4 regions of the Pectobacterium colocasium genome follow, and region 2 is predicted to be linked to each of the others. Evidence: predicted binding sites of a transcription regulator. Region 2 holds the regulator's gene; each other region holds the start of a gene.
What was found. The regulator CRP, encoded in region 2, controls carbon source genes, mostly activating them, when cyclic AMP is high. The targets are predictions, from matches to a motif close to ATGTGANNNNNNTCACAT.
Positions count from the first base shown of each region.

Region 1 (4,125 bases), 2.4 Mb from region 2:
CATATATTAAAAGGAGATTTATTATGCTTATTATGAATACCCGTCCATCGCATACATTCCGCACATGGTTCCCCGTACTCTTATCTGCTTTATTACTCGCCCCATTAACGGTTTCTGCCGCCAGTTCCTCAAAGGACGCAGATAAACTCTATTTTGAGAATAATAAATATTATGTATTCAATAACGTCTGGGGAAAAGATGAAGTAAACGGATGGAAGCAAACCGTTTTCTATAATAGCCCAACCAGCATGGGGTGGAACTGGCACTGGCCAAGCAGCTCCTCCAGCGTTAAAGCCTATCCGTCACTGGTGAGCGGCTGGCACTGGACTGCGGGCTATACGGCAAATAGCGGATTGCCAATAAAATTATCCAGCAATAAAAGCATCACCAGCAACGTCACCTATTCCATCAAAGCCACGGGGACGTATAACGCGGCCTATGATATTTGGTTCCACACTACCGATAAAGCCAGTTGGGACACCACCCCTACCGATGAATTGATGATCTGGCTAAATAATACTAATGCTGGCCCCGCGGGGGATTATATTGAAACGGTTTTCCTCGGCGGCAGCAGTTGGAACGTATTCAAAGGTTGGATCAATGCGGGGAATGGTAAAGGCTGGAATGTCTTTTCTTTTGTTCGCACGTCCAATACCAATAATGCCTCGCTCAATATTCGCCATTTCACCAACTATTTGGTGGGAACCAAGAATTGGATGAGCAATACAAAATATATCAGCAGCGTTGAGTTTGGCACCGAGATCTTTGGCGGTGACGGGCAGATCGATATTACCAAGTGGAGCGTCGACGTCAAATAACGCCTCAGTCGTCGCCTTCATTCCTTCCGGTTCAGCCCCGACACTCGCTCTGGCGCAGGGCTGAACCGAATTTATTCCACGCGACACGTCTTTCATTTTCAGTCTGGACGGTTTCGTTCATCCTTTAAGCAAGCAACCCTTCCCTTCCTCAACAAGATTCGTGAGCTGTGGCACGCCAATTCCATTAGCGTTATGATAATCCCCTCAGCTAATCAGGAATTTCCCATGCGTAATACGTTCATCGTTTGCTGGCAGTATTTACGCGCTTTCGCATTGATTTATCTCTGCCTACTGGCAGGCAATGCGGTATCCGCGTTACTTCCGTTCACTATCCCCGGCAGTATTATCGGTATGCTGGTCTTGTTCACCCTTCTCGCCTCGCAAATCCTGCCCGCGCAGTGGGTGAAACCGGGCTGCCATCTTCTTATTCGTCATATGGCGCTGCTGTTCGTCCCTATCGGCGTCGGCGTGATGAATTATTACGATCTGGTCAGCCAACAATTTGGCCCCATCGTGGTTTCCTGCCTGATCAGTACCTTTATTGTAATGTTGGTTGTGGGTTTCAGTACCCAGATAATGCAGCGTGAACGCGCCATGGCTGGCGATCGCACGCCGCCGAAGGATAACGAATAATGTTCAGCTATTTGTGGTGGTCTCTGCCTCTCACCCTGATTGTCTTTTTCGCCGCGCGTAAACTGGCCGTGCTGACCAGGATCTCCCTGTTGAACCCGCTGCTGGTGTCGATGGCGATTATTATTCCGCTGCTGCTGGTGTTGAAGATTCCCTATGAGCACTATTTTCAAGGCAGCAAAGTCCTTAACGATCTACTGCAACCGGCGGTGGTCGCACTGGCGTTCCCACTTTATGAACAGCTGCACCAAATTCGCGCCCGCTGGAAGTCGATCATCAGCGTGTGCTTCATCGGCAGCCTGACCGCCATTATCTCCGGCACGCTGGTGGCATTATGGATGGGTGCCTCACCGGAAATCGCCGCCTCCGTGCTGCCGAAATCGGTCACCACCCCAATTGCGATGGCCGTCGCCAGTTCTATTGGCGGTATTCCGGCTATCAGTGCTGTCTGCGTGATTTTTGTCGGCATTCTCGGTGCCGTATTAGGCCACAGCCTGTTCAACCGCGTGGGCATCAAAACCAAAGCTGCTCGCGGGTTGTCGATGGGCACCGCTTCGCATGCCCTCGGTACGGCACGCTGCGCGGAGGTCGATTATCAGGAAGGCGCATTCAGCTCGCTGGCACTGGTCATCTGCGGAATCATCACGTCGCTGATTGCGCCGTTTGTTTTTCCCGTACTGCTGCACATCGTTAGTTGAGATCAGAGAGGGACGGTGTGTATCTCGCATCGTCCACTATAAAATTGAGATACATCTCGCATTTAGAAGTTAATTTGCAGCCATTTCACCCCAAAAAGAGATTTTGATCACAAATTATTGCTACTCTGCTACCTAACATGACGTTATTGACGGGTAAAGAGAGTAAGCCACTATGCATCCACGTTTTGAAAACGCCTTCCAGCAATTACCTGCCAGTCTGCAAGCTGCGGTCCGCCCATTGCTCGATAAAGCAGATTTCGCTGCTATGTTAACCGCGGACGAGGTGAATGCCGTCTGTGAAGCCAGCAAGTTAGACACCGATGCCTTAGCCTTTGCGCTATTGCCACTGGCAGCCGCCTGCGCACAAGCGCCTATCTCTCATTTTCAGGTTGGCGCGATTGCGCAAGGGCTGAGCGGCAATTTCTACTTTGGTGCCAACATGGAGCTCAGCGCCGTTCAGCTTCAGCAAACGGTACACGCCGAGCAGAGCGCGGTCAGCCATGCCTGGCTGCGCAATGAGCGCGGATTACAAGCCGTCACCGTGAACTACACACCATGCGGACACTGCCGCCAGTTTATGAACGAATTGCGCAATGCGGCATCGCTGCGGATACAACTACCGGGTCGCCAGCCCGCCGTGCTCAGCCACTATCTGCCGGATTCTTTTGGCCCCGTCGATCTGCACATCGATACTTTACTGATGGATGACATCAACCACGGTGCAACCTTGCAGAATGTGAATGCACTTGCGCGTCAGGCGCTGGATGCCGCCAACCGTAGCCATGCGCCCTACAGCAAAGCCATTAGCGGTATTGCGTTGGAGACATCAGGCGGCAACACCTATACCGGCCGCTATGCAGAAAATGCGGCGTTCAATCCTAGCCTGCCACCTCTGCAAGCTGCGTTAAATCTGATGAACCTTGCCGGCGAAGATCTGTGCACGGTGAAACATGCCGTTGTCGTTGAACGTCGCAATGCGGTTGTCAGCCACTGGGCAATTTCGCAAATTATGCTGGCCGAATTGGGCTGCACCGATGTTGAACACCACTTTATTGAGGAATAACAACAGCCGTAAACGCAGACTTTCAGCAAAGGGAAGGATGAAAAACGAGAGGTGAATCGATAAAGCCTGCATTTCACCTAAGATGCAAGCCATCTGTAACTATTTTAATTAACAATTTCTGTACATATTCTCTGGGTAATTTAAGATTCGCAGCAGTTTCTTATCGACAACACCTGAGTTTCTTTTTTTGCTATCCGAAGAGTAAAAAGCCATGGAATTAGAATACGAAAGCAAACGTCCTCTCCATATTCCCTACGCTGGTCCAATCTTGCTTGAATTCCCCCTGCTGAATAAAGGCAGCGCATTTACCGAAGAAGAACGCGCTAACTTTAACCTGCATGGTCTGCTGCCTGAAGCCGTCGAAACCATCGAAGAACAGGCAGAACGCGCCTGGCGTCAGTATCAGGAATTCAAACACGATATTGAAAAACACGTTTACCTACGCAACATTCAGGATACCAACGAAACCCTGTTCTACCGCCTGTTGGACGCACACCTCAGTGAGATGATGCCTATCATCTACACCCCAACCGTTGGCGAAGCCTGTGAACACTTCTCCGATATCTATCGTCGCGCCCGTGGCCTGTTTATCTCCTACCCTAACCGCGCACATATCGACGATATGCTGCAAAACGCCACCAAGCAGAACGTGAAAGTCATCGTTGTGACCGACGGTGAGCGTATTCTGGGTCTGGGCGACCAGGGCATTGGCGGCATGGGGATTCCAATCGGTAAACTTTCTCTGTACACCGCGTGTGGCGGTATCAGCCCGGCCTACACCCTGCCAGTGGTTCTGGATGTCGGCACCAACAACCCGCAGCGCCTGAACGATCCGCTGTACATGGGCTGGCGTCATCCACGTATCACCGATGACGAATACTATGCGTTCGTTGATGAATTCATCCAGGCTGTTAAG
Region 1 covers NZ_CP084032.1:1,882,663-1,886,787, reverse strand. The annotation lists gene LCF41_RS08520 (GH12 family glycosyl hydrolase domain-containing protein) at 24-818, shown strand; gene LCF41_RS08515 (CidA/LrgA family protein) at 1,044-1,451, shown strand; gene LCF41_RS08510 (CidB/LrgB family autolysis modulator) at 1,451-2,146, shown strand; gene cdd (cytidine deaminase) at 2,319-3,209, shown strand; gene LCF41_RS08500 (NAD-dependent malic enzyme) at 3,421-4,125, shown strand, end outside.
Region 1: the regulator CRP is predicted to act here: its motif matches at 2,242-2,259, upstream of cdd (cytidine deaminase).

Region 2 (4,125 bases):
TAGCCCGTTTTTGGACCACGCCAGCGACTCTTCAGGAGCGTTTCACTCAGGAACTTTTTATTCAGGAACTTTTCACTCAGGAGGAATAGCGTGATTATTCCCTGGCAACAGCTCGATCCAGAAACGCTGGATAACATCATCGAATCTTTCGTCCTGCGGGAAGGCACCGATTACGGCGAACAGGAGCGGTCGCTGGCGCAGAAAGTGGAAGATATCCGCACACAGCTCAAATCAGGCGAGGTGGTGTTGGTGTGGTCAGAGTTACATGAGACTCTCAATATTATGCCGCGTGGCCAGTTCAATGAAGGAGGACATGCCCCTTATTGAGCATGCCGAAAGGCGTGAAAGAATGCGCCAAACATGCTAACAATGATAAAAATTTAGGTCATTTTTGAGGATGCGCGCGGGCTCTCAGCCGATGCGTGTATCACGATCACGGAGTTACGCGCCTTATGTCACATCAGCATCCGATTATTGCAGTTACCGGCTCCAGCGGGGCGGGAACGACAACAACCAGTCTGGCCTTCCGTAAGATTTTTCAACAGTTTGACCTGCGCGCCGCCCAGTTGGAAGGGGACAGTTTTCACCGCTATACCCGCCCGGAAATGGATATGGCCATTCGCAAAGCGCGTGATTTAGGGCGCCACATCAGCTACTTCGGTCCTGAAGCAAATGACTTCAGCCTGCTGGAACAGTCGTTTATCGAATACGGTCTGCACGGACGCGGCCAGACGCGTAAATATCTGCATACCTACGATGAAGCCATTCCCTACAATCAGGTTCCCGGAACCTTCACGCCGTGGGAGCCGATGCCGGAACCCACCGATATCCTGTTTTATGAAGGGCTGCACGGCGGCGTCGTCACCGACCAAAACGACGTGGCACAGCATGTCGATTTGCTCGTCGGCGTGGTGCCGATCGTCAACCTGGAATGGATCCAAAAGCTGATTCGTGATGTCAATGAACGTGGTCACTCGCGTGAAGCGGTGATGGATTCCGTCGTCCGTTCGATGGAAGACTACATCACCTACATCACCCCGCAGTTCTCCCGTACGCACATCAACTTCCAGCGTGTGCCCACCGTGGACACCTCCAACCCGTTTGCTGCCAAGTCGATTCCCTCACTGGATGAAAGCTTCGTCGTCATTCACTTTCAGGGGTTGGATAATATTGACTATCCCTATCTGCTGGCCATGTTGCAGGGATCGTTTATCTCCCACATCAACACGTTGGTCGTTCCCGGCGGGAAAATGGGGCTGGCGATGGAGCTCATCATGGCACCGCTGGTGCAGCGGTTAATGGAAGGGAAAACCATCGAATAAGCCAGACTGGGCACGGCAGAACCGTGCCCAGAAGAAGGGATCAACCCAACACTCTAATTTCGTGGCTGTGCGTCACCTCAACGGCTTTGCCCAGCATCAATGCCACAGAGCAGTATTTTTCCGCCGACAGGGCGACAGCTCGTTCAACGGCTTTGTCGGTCAGCCCTTTCCCCGTCACGATAAAATGCAGATTGATATGGGTAAATAAGCGCGGCGCTTCAGACCGGCGCTCTGACGTCAGTTTCACTTCACAGCCCGCCACATCGTTGCGGCCTTTTTGCAGAATCGAAACCACATCAATCGCGCTGCATCCCCCCACAGACATCAACACCATTTCCATCGGGCTGGGCGCTTTATCGCCGGAATTGCCGTCCATCAATATCTGGTGCCCTGACGCGGATTCGCCCAAAAACGTTAAGCCTTCAACCCATTTTACCCGTGCCTGCATGGTGCCTCTCCACTAAAAATTTTTTGAAAATTTATACCGTTACTGTACAAAAACCAGCGTTAATCAGAGCTTTGTCATGCTGAAGCGAGACAACACAAGACACGTCCTTAAAGCTGTGTTAAAACGAAAACAGAATAGACCTTTTCTGGACAAACCCAGAAACGAAGAAGATGATGACGTAGCCGGACATACCCCAGCCACGTTTACGGTGCGGCAAGGCAGCAACCGGAAAATCAAGGGTACAGTGGTTCCAGTATATTCCCTGACGTCATTCTGCCTAGACTGAATTTTATTTTTTTGAGCAGTTAAACACGCCGTACAGGGAACTCTGACCCCTGTAATTTGCGCAGTGAATTACAACAGAGGATGATAGCGAATGGTTCTCGGCAAACCGCAAACAGACCCAACTCTCGAATGGTTCCTTTCCCATTGTCATATCCACAAGTATCCATCGAAGAGCACGCTTATTCACCAAGGTGAAAAAGCAGAAACGCTTTACTACATCGTGAAAGGCTCTGTCGCAGTGCTAATCAAAGATGAAGAAGGCAAGGAAATGATCCTTTCCTACCTCAATCAGGGCGATTTTATCGGCGAGCTCGGCCTGTTTGAAGAAGGTCAGGAACGCAGCGCTTGGGTGCGGGCAAAAACCGCCTGTGAAGTGGCTGAAATTTCCTATAAAAAATTCCGCCAGCTCATTCAGGTTAACCCAGATATCCTCATGCGTCTGTCTGCGCAAATGGCAAGCAGACTCCAGGTGACTTCAGAGAAAGTCGGCAACCTCGCCTTCCTTGATGTGACCGGTCGTATTGCTCAAACTCTACTCAACCTGGCCAAACAACCTGATGCCATGACGCATCCAGATGGCATGCAAATAAAAATTACCCGTCAGGAAATTGGGCAAATCGTTGGCTGCTCGCGTGAAACCGTGGGCCGCATTCTGAAAATGTTAGAAGACCAGAACCTGATCTCGGCACACGGTAAAACGATTGTCGTTTACGGCACTCGCTAAATCCCTGTCGCTGTACCCTACCCACAAAAAAGCGTGAAGCCTCGGCCTCACGCTTTTTTTATGGCGAGCTTCCTGCTCGCCACCCTTTGGGCCGCCGCAAGCGGCGTTGAAAAACGTTCCCTACGTTTTTTTATGGCGAGCTTCCTGCTCGCCACCCTTCGGACCGCCGCAAGCGGCGTTGAAAAACGTTCTCTACGTTTTCCTATCACACCGTTTTCAGTGAGTAATCAATTTGCTGCATTAACAACCTGTGCGACGGCGTTGGCGAACTTCTCCATCCCCTGCGCAATGTCATCCTCATCAATGATCAAAGACGGCACAAAGCGGATGACGTTCGGCCCTGCCATCAGCACCATCAGACCCTGAGCCGTTGCAGCAGCCAAAAACTCACCCGCGCGGCCATGCCACTGCGGTTTTAGTTCTGCCCCCAGCAGGAGCCCCATGCCGCGAACCTGCTCGAATACGCCGTACTGCTGGTTGATTTTCTCCAGTTCACTGACAAAGCGATCGTGCCGATCCGCGACGCCTGACAGCACTTCCGGCGTATTGATGATATCCAGCGCAGCTTCCGCCACCGCACAAGCCAGCGGGTTGCCGCCGTAGGTGGTTCCGTGTACCCCCACCGTCATCGCAGAAGCGATCTCTTCCGTCGTCAGCATCGCACTAATCGGGAAACCGCCACCCAGCGCTTTAGCGGTGGTGAGAATATCCGGCGTAATACCGTAATGCATATAGCTGAATAATTTACCGGTACGCCCCATCCCACTCTGCACTTCATCAAATACCAGCAGCGCCTTGTGTTGATTGCACAGCTCGCGAACGCCTTGCAAAAACTCAGCCGTAGCCGGTGTAATGCCGCCCTCGCCCTGAATTGGCTCCAGCACGACGGCACAAGTGTGATCGTCCATCACCGCTTTGACCGCAGCCAGATCGTTGAAAGGAACATGGACAATATCCGCAGGCTTAGGCCCGAAACCATCGGCATATTTAGGCTGTCCACCAACCGAAACGGTAAACAACGTCCGGCCGTGGAACGCATTGTAGAAGGCGATGATCTTGGTTTTATACGGGCTATGACGTTTAACCGCATAGTGACGTGCCAACTTAAACGCCGCTTCGTTAGCTTCAGCGCCGGAGTTAACAAAAAACACGCGATCGGCAAAAGTGGCATCAATCAATTTACTGGCGAGGCGTAGCGCAGGCTCGTTGGTGAAAATATTGCTGGTGTGCCACAGCTTTTCACCCTGCTGCTGCAATGCGTTCACCAACGCAGGATGGCAATGACCCAGTGCCGTAACCGCAATGCCACCGGAGAAATCAATATACTCACGGCCGTCCTGATCCCA
Region 2 covers NZ_CP084032.1:4,386,888-4,391,012, forward strand. The annotation lists gene LCF41_RS19865 (hydrolase) at 1-94, shown strand, start outside; gene LCF41_RS19870 (YheU family protein) at 91-327, shown strand; gene LCF41_RS19875 (phosphoribulokinase) at 453-1,322, shown strand; gene LCF41_RS19880 (OsmC family protein) at 1,363-1,770, opposite strand; gene crp (cAMP-activated global transcriptional regulator CRP) at 2,147-2,779, shown strand; gene argD (bifunctional acetylornithine/succinyldiaminopimelate transaminase) at 3,007-4,125, opposite strand, start outside.

Region 3 (4,125 bases), 130 kb from region 2:
CAAAAACTGGCTGAGCTGCGTGAGCGACTGCTCCGGCGTCGCAGTGCCCAGACGGCACAACAGACCTGCCGCACGACAGGCGCACAGTTCCCCCTGACAGGTGCCCATGCCAACGCGAGTACGCCGACGCAGGTCAATCAGGTTATTCACCTGCAATGATTCAACGGCGTAGCGCACTTCCCCCGCCGTCACGGCCTCGCATTCACACACCAGGCTGCGATCCAGACGCTCACCGGACAGCATTCTTCCGGCACGTTCACCGTGGCGATAAATCGCCGAACCGCGCAGCGGTGCCGAGAGCGGTTTTGCTGGTGGATAGGCAGACAGCGCATGGGGAACGGTTTTCACTTCATCCAGTGATTCCGATCCGGGCAGCGGCGTCTGTGCCGTCGAGCAGGCCACGTCATGACCCAGCTTTTTGCAGACGGCGTCCGTCACCCATTCCGCCATCAGGCGATAGGTCATCAGCTTGCCGCCAGTGATCGTGATAAACCCTTCCAGTCCGTCGCGACTGGCGTGGTCGAGCAGCACAATGCCACGGCTTACGCTACGACCGCTGGGATCACTGTCGCTGGCAACCAGCGGACGGACACCAGCATAGGCACGCAGAATTCGCGTGCTTGCCAGCGACGGCGCCAACATGGAGCCTTCCCGCATCAGCGTTTCCACCTCGGCAGGCGTCACCAGTATGTTGTCGATTTGGTCGTAGTCGATGTGGGTTGAGGTCGTGCCGATCAGCGAAATAGTGTCGCCCGGCACCAGAATGTCGGCATCCGCCGGTTTGCGGCAGCGGTTGATCACCATGTTGTTGATGCGGTGCCCAAGAATCAGCAGTGCGCCCTTTGCCGGGAACATGCGCACGCGCAGATCGGCATATTCCGCAATGTGTTGTCCCCAGATACCGCCCGCGTTGACGACCACCTTTGCGTATATTTCTGTTTCCACAGCTTTTTTATGGTCGAAAACGCGCACACCGGTAACCCGATCGCCCTGACGAATCAGCCCGATAACCTCATGATAGGTCAGCACTTCCGCGCCGTGCTCGCAGGCATCGATCATGTTGGCCGCTGTCAGGCGAAAAGGATCGACGGAACCATCCGGTACGCGCACCGCGCCAATCAACGCCGGATTAGCTGCCGGCTCCAGCCGCAGCGCTTCCTGCGGATCTATCGCCTGGGCGCGAATCCCCGCTTGCTGGCAGGCGGTAATAAACTGCGCCTGCCAGCCGAGATCGTCTTCCGGTAACGTGATAAACAGGCCGTCGGTGGGTTCAATACAGTGACGGGCAATCCGCCGGAGAATCTGATTCTCTTCAATACATTCGCGGGCAGACTCGCCATCGGTTACCGCGTAGCGGGCACCACTGTGTAACAGGCCGTGGTTACGCCCAGTCGCACCGGTCGCGATATCATAACGTTCAAGCAACAGGCAGCGCAGTCCGCGCAGGGCGCAATCCCTTGCAGTACCTGCTCCCGTCGCGCCACCGCCGATGACAACTACGTCAGTTTCACGCCAGTTCCCAGTATTTTGCATCATATTCTCGCTCCGGGCGGATGGTATATGTTGCTATTGGGACACAGAAAGAAGGGTTAATGTTTGATAAAGAGCAAAAACGAACACTAAACGAAAATAAAGAGGTATCTAAAAACAATAAGTGTGATTAAGGTCACTAAAACCACACTGTGGAATTTTCCGATTCTGTTAACATGAGCGCAAAAATCGTCACAGTTTCATAAAAGTGTAACATTAGCGTCATGAATCACACTCATTTGCACGCTATCCCCTTACAATAACGTTCGTAATAGAACAAAAAAGCTATCGTTTTTTTTCGCATTGGAGATATCTATGCTGAGTATTTTTAGACCCGCAGCCCACCAGGCGCGCGTATCGCAGGATCGTGTCGATCCCCTCTATCGCCGTCTGCGCTGGCAGATTTTCATGGGGATCTTTTTTGGCTACGCCGCCTACTATCTGGTACGTAAAAACTTCGCACTCGCCATGCCTTACCTGATTGAGCAAGGCTTCTCGCGCGGCGATCTTGGTTTTGCGCTGTCCGGCATTTCCATTGCCTACGGTTTTTCCAAATTCATCATGGGTTCGGTATCTGACCGTTCCAACCCGCGCGTGTTCTTGCCTGCTGGTCTGATTCTGGCCGCTGCCGTTATGCTGTTCATGGGCTTCGTACCGTGGGCAACGTCCAGCATCGCGATTATGTTCGTTCTGCTGTTCCTGTGCGGATGGTTCCAGGGAATGGGATGGCCGCCGTGCGGACGCACCATGGTTCACTGGTGGTCACAGAAAGAACGTGGTGGGATCGTGTCCGTGTGGAACTGTGCTCACAACGTCGGTGGCGGTATTCCTCCGCTGCTGTTCCTGCTGGGTATGGCCTGGTTCAACGACTGGAAAGCCGCACTCTACATGCCAGCCTTCGCTGCCATTCTGGTTGCGCTGATTGCCTTTGCGCTGATGCGCGATACCCCGCAATCCTGTGGTTTGCCGCCAATCGAAGAGTACAAAAACGACTATCCTGTTGATTATAATGATAAAGCAGAAGAAGAACTGACAGCGAAGCAGATCTTCATGCAGTACGTTTTCCCGAACAAACTGCTGTGGTACATCGCTATCGCTAACGTCTTCGTTTACCTGCTGCGTTACGGCATCCTCGACTGGTCACCGACTTACCTGAAAGAAGTGAAACACTTCGCGCTGGATAAATCCTCCTGGGCTTACTTCCTGTACGAATACGCCGGTATTCCGGGTACGCTGCTGTGCGGCTGGATGTCCGATAAGGTGTTCAAAGGCAACCGTGGTGCAACAGGCGTATTCTTTATGACGCTGGTTACCATCGCAACCATCGTCTATTGGATGAACCCAGCCGGTAACCCTGGCGTGGATATGGCCTGTATGATCGTCATCGGCTTCCTGATCTACGGCCCGGTTATGCTGATTGGTCTGCACGCGCTGGAACTGGCACCGAAGAAAGCAGCAGGGACAGCAGCAGGCTTTACCGGTCTGTTCGGCTACCTCGGTGGTTCCGTTGCCGCCAGCGCCATCGTCGGCTACACCGTTGACTTCTTCGGTTGGGATGGCGGCTTCATGGTCATGATCGGCGGCAGTATTATGGCTGTACTTCTGCTGATTGTTGTTATGCTGAATGAGAAAAAGCATAAAGCAGAGTTAGCCAGCCGCGCCTAACCCGCTCTTGTAAGCATCCCTCTGGCGGCGTCATGATGACGCCGCCTTCGTTTGTACCATCAATCACCGCGTAACCTCTGCGCAGATTATTTCAGAAACAGCTCCCGCAGGTAATTCGGCACAGCGCTGTCTGCGTTAGACCCAATCACTTCACGATCCGGCAGTAAATCTTTCAAGCGCTGATGCGCGTTCTGCATGACGCAGCCTTTACCCGCCATCGACAGCATTTCGTAGTCGTTCATGCCATCACCAAACGCCACGCACTCTTTGAGCGAGAAGCCGATAATCTTCGCCACCTGCTCAAGCGCATGGCCTTTCGATACGCCGCCCGCCATCACTTCCAGACACGTGAGCGTCGAAAAACTCACGTTAACGCGATCGCCCCAGCGCGCGTTGATCGCTTCTTCCAGCGGCAGCAATTGTTCATGGGAATCACAGGTAAAGAACACCTTGCTAACGCCATCGGTTTCCAGCAACGCAGGCTCAAACAGCTTGTATTTAAAGATCGACTCTTTGAAGAAACGCTCTTCTTCCGCACGCGGACGGTTCATAAACCACTCGTCATCACGATAAACGTGCGTCAGCATATCGGGGTTATTGTGTACGACGCTGTAAAGGTCGCGGGCAATGTCCTGATCCAGATTGTGACTGAAAATCAGCTCGCCCTGCGAGTTATGCACTCGTGCGCCATTCGAGGTAATCATAAACGCGCTGATGCCGAGATTATCGCGGATCTGCGCGACATCCATGTGGTGCCGTCCGGTAGCGAACACAAAGTGAATCCCTTTTTCCGTCAGCAGCCTGAGGGTTTCTTTCGCATACGGGGACAGCGAGTGGTCAGGTGACAGCAGTGTGCCATCTAAATCGGAAGCAACGACATGGTACATAACGATGAGATCTCACTTCTGGTGTGTTGTAGCGGCACGCGCC
Region 3 covers NZ_CP084032.1:4,517,180-4,521,304, forward strand. The annotation lists gene glpA (anaerobic glycerol-3-phosphate dehydrogenase subunit A) at 1-1,536, opposite strand, end outside; gene glpT (glycerol-3-phosphate transporter) at 1,846-3,195, shown strand; gene yigL (sugar/pyridoxal phosphate phosphatase YigL) at 3,282-4,082, opposite strand.
Region 3: the regulator CRP is predicted to act here: its motif matches at 1,655-1,672, upstream of glpT (glycerol-3-phosphate transporter).

Region 4 (4,125 bases), 410 kb from region 2:
ACGTTAGCCAGCCCGGAAATACAGGCGGAGCAGCCGTCAACAAAGCCCTGGTGAATGAGCGAGTCTGGGCCATTCAGTACGTTAAAACCCTGTACACCTTTCACCGCTTGCACATAGCCGCTCAGGCTTTCATAGCTGCCTGCGCTGTCTTTGATGCCGATGATGTTCGGGTGATCTGCCAGCGTGCGGACGGTTTCCGGTGCCAGCGTATTCCCCGTGCGTGCAGGAATGTTGTAGAGAAACACCGGCACAGTCAGCGCATCGGCGACGGCGGTGTAGTGGGCAATCAGTTCTTCCTGTTTGAGTGGGATGAAATACGGGGTGATGACCGAAACGGCATCAACACCCAGCGCGGCGATGCGCTTACCGAGCTTGATGGTTTCCCGCGTGGAGATTTCACCGATGTGGCCGACAACCGGCACTTTTCCGGCAACTTCATCAACGCAGGTTTCAGTGACGGCGACTTTCTCATCGGTGTGCAGTACGAAAAACTCACCGTTGGTGCCGTTACAAAAAATACCGTTGCCGTAGCGCATCTGGCGCTGCACCTGAAGGCGCATGGCAGCGGGGTTAAATTCGCCCTGGTTATCAAACGGCGTGACGATGGCGGTCAGGACGCCAGTAATATTTTTACTCATTGTTCTTCCTCGTGACACGTAATCAAAAAGATGAAAAGTTAAAACCGTCCTACTTAAAACGAATGCCGGTCACTTAAGCCCACTATTAGGGGAAACACAGGGGGAGGTTCCCGCAGGAGGCCTCACCCCTGTGGTAGCCCCGTGTATCTCGATGCTTAAACGATCGCGTATGGTTAAAAGAGCGTCAGATAAACCTCACGGACATCGTCGGCACTGACCTGTGTCGGCACGTTTTTCATCAGGCGCTGCACCTGTAACGCGGCATCAACCAGATAAGGCAGGTGGTCTTTTTCCACGCCGAGCTGCTGTAAGGTGTTGGGCAGGTTGAGGCGTTTAACCAACTCGCTGAAATAGGTCACCAGCGCCTGTGCTTTTTCCGCGGTACTCAGCGCCAGATCGGCATCCGGCAGCAGGTCATACGCCTGTGCGAATTTGTCCTGTGTGGCGTCCTGCACGAAACGCATGCAAGGGGCGAGCAGGATAGCGTTCGCCACGCCGTGTGGGATGTGGTACTTGCCGCCCAGCGGGTAAGACATGGCGTGCACCAGATGCGTACCGGAGTGGGCAATGGCGGCACCGCCGTAGTAGGACGCCCACAGCATGTTCAGCTTGGCTTCCATATTGCCTGGCTCACGCACGGAGGTTTCGAGGTTGGCAAACAGCTTTTTCAGACCAATCAGCGCGTAGTTGTCGCTGACCGGGTTGGCAATCGTTGAAGTGAAACACTCAATCAGGTGGCAGAGTGCATCAATACCCGTTGAAGCGGCGATATGTGACGGCATGCTGATGGTCAGCTCCGGCACCAGCGCAACGTAATCTGGCAGCATCACCGGCGTGATAATACCGACTTTGGTCTCTTTTTCCGGGATCGCCAGAATGGCATTCGGCGTGGCTTCTGAACCGGTTCCTGCGGTGGTCGGGATGAGCAGGGATGTCGTGCGGCGGGTCGGTTTTTCCCCTGCCAGCAGGCTATCCAGCGTAACGGTGTCATCGCCTGCGCACAGTACGGAAAGCAGCTTGGCGACATCCAGCACGCTGCCGCCACCGACGCCGATCACCAGATCGGTCTGGGTTTGTGTGAGCTGGCTCAGTATCTGGGCAACGTCGTGCTGGCTTGGCTCGGCAGGAACATTATCAACCAACAGAACCTGCGGAACGGCTTGCTTAACTTGTGCGATCAGCGCCTGAACGTCAGGCAGCCCGACGATGTTTTTGTCGGTGACAAATAAAACGTGCTGTTTCCCTGCCAACAGGTGACTAATGTCCTGAAGTACCCGGTAACCGCTGAGGATAGTGCTATTGATGTTCATGCTTATTACCTTGCCTTTTCTCTTTCGCCAGAGCGTTATCGCTATGATGATAATGGTTGCGATGGTGATTACTTTCAGTCAAATGACGTGGTTCCCATCGCGCCTAAACGCCATTTGCCACATCGTGGTGATAATTTATAGGTGAAATTCCTTTTAAATAATTTGATATTGCTCACATATAATCAAACGTGATTCAATATAATCATTGTCAGGTAATCATGAACCGGGGATGGAGTATGTCGAACGTGCAGCAATCAGCAGAACAGGTATTAGTGGTCGCTGATGACTTTACGGGCGCCAATGATGCGGGCGTCGGTCTGGCGCAGCATGGCGCGCGGGTTAGCGTCGTCTTTGACGTTAATAAACTGCATGCGGATTTACTGGGTGACGCGGTGGTGATTAACACCGATAGCCGTGCGGTGAGTGAAGAGACAGCATTCCAGCGTACTACCGCAGCGGTTGAAGCATGGTTGACCGTCGGTGGTCAGGGCTGGATTGTTAAGAAAATTGATTCGACGCTGCGTGGGAATCTGGGTGCAGAAGTGACCGCTGCTCTTTTTGCCACCGGGATACCCATTGCGTTGATTGCGGCTGCGTCGCCGACGTTGGGACGCGTGACCCGCAAAGGCGAGGTCTGGGTAAATGGTCGTTTGCTTACCGACACGGAATTTGCCAGCGATCCCAAAACGCCAGTGGCCTCGGCGTCTATTGCGGCCCGTCTGGCGGAGCAAACTGCTTTACCGGTGGCGGAAATACACCTTGATGACGTTCGTCAGGCCAATTTAGCTCACCGTTTGCAGCAGTTGGCGGATGAGGGCGTACGTCTGATTATTCTTGATACGGATGTGCAGGACGATCTGGCGCATATCGTTGACGCCGTCAGAGCGTTACCGTTTCGCCCCTTGCTGGTCGGTTCGGCTGGCCTGAGCGAAGCGCTGGCAAACGCGCAGGACTTTACGCGCAAAACGGAGAAGCCGCTGCTGGCTGTCGTTGGGTCAATGAGCGATATTGCTCAAAAACAGATTGCGACCGTCAGATTGCGCAGCGATGTCACGCTGGTTGAGATCGATATCAACGCGCTCTTTTCATCCCATTCATCCACCGTCATGGCCTCCCAGTGTGAAGAGGCGGTAACCGCGCTGATGAACGGCCACCATTGCATTATTCGTACCTGTCACAACGAAAATCAGCGCTTCGAAATCGATGCGCGGTGCCAGCAGCTTGGGCTTAGCCGACAGCAGCTTGGCGAAACGATCAGCCACTATCTGGGGGAACTTACGCGCAGCATTGTTCAGGCGCTAGACAGCCTGACAGCGGACAGAACGAACCGGCGTCTGCCGGGTGGGCTGTATTTATCCGGTGGTGACATTGCGATTGCTGTGGCAACCGCACTGGGCGCGACCGGCTTTCAGATTAAAGGGCAAATCGCATCCTGTGTGCCCTGGGGATACCTGCTGAACAGCGTTGTCGGCACGACCCCTGTGATGACTAAAGCGGGGGGTTTTGGCAACGAAACTACTTTGCTCGACGTTTTACGTTTTATTGAGGAGAAGGTCAGTGAGTAAAATTATTGCGGTAACCATGGGTGATCCGGCGGGGATTGGACCGGAAATTATTATCAAGTCTCTGGCCGAAGGCGAGCTTTCCGGCGCGCCTGCCGTGGTGGTGGGCTGCGTACAGACGATGCGACGTATTCTGGCGCTGAATGTGGTGCCCGCCGTCGAACTGAAAATCATTGATAAGCCTGCCGATGCGGTCTTCGCGCCGGGTGTTATCAACATCATTGATGAGCCGCTGGAAGATCCTCAGGCGCTGGAGCCTGGTGTCGTTCAGGCACAGGCGGGCGATTTGGCTTATCGCTGCATCAAGAAAGCGACGGCGCTGGCGATGGCGGGTGAGGTCCACGCGATTGCGACCGCGCCGCTGAATAAAGAAGCGCTGCACTCTGCGGGGCATATTTATCCGGGCCACACCGAGCTGCTGGCTAAGCTGACCAACAGCCGTGACTACGCGATGGTGCTGTATACCGATAAGTTGAAGGTTATTCATGTTTCAACGCACATCGCGCTGCGTAAATTCCTGGATACGTTGAACCGCGATCGCGTGGAAACGGTGATCGAGATGGCGGATGTTTTCCTCAAGCGCGTCGGTTTTACCCACCCGCGTATCGCTGTTGC
Region 4 covers NZ_CP084032.1:3,977,709-3,981,833, reverse strand. The annotation lists gene LCF41_RS18015 (dihydrodipicolinate synthase family protein) at 1-638, opposite strand, end outside; gene LCF41_RS18010 (iron-containing alcohol dehydrogenase) at 812-1,948, opposite strand; gene dtnK (D-threonate kinase) at 2,185-3,513, shown strand; gene LCF41_RS18000 (D-threonate 4-phosphate dehydrogenase) at 3,506-4,125, shown strand, end outside.
Region 4: the regulator CRP is predicted to act here: its motif matches at 2,109-2,126, upstream of LCF41_RS18010 (iron-containing alcohol dehydrogenase).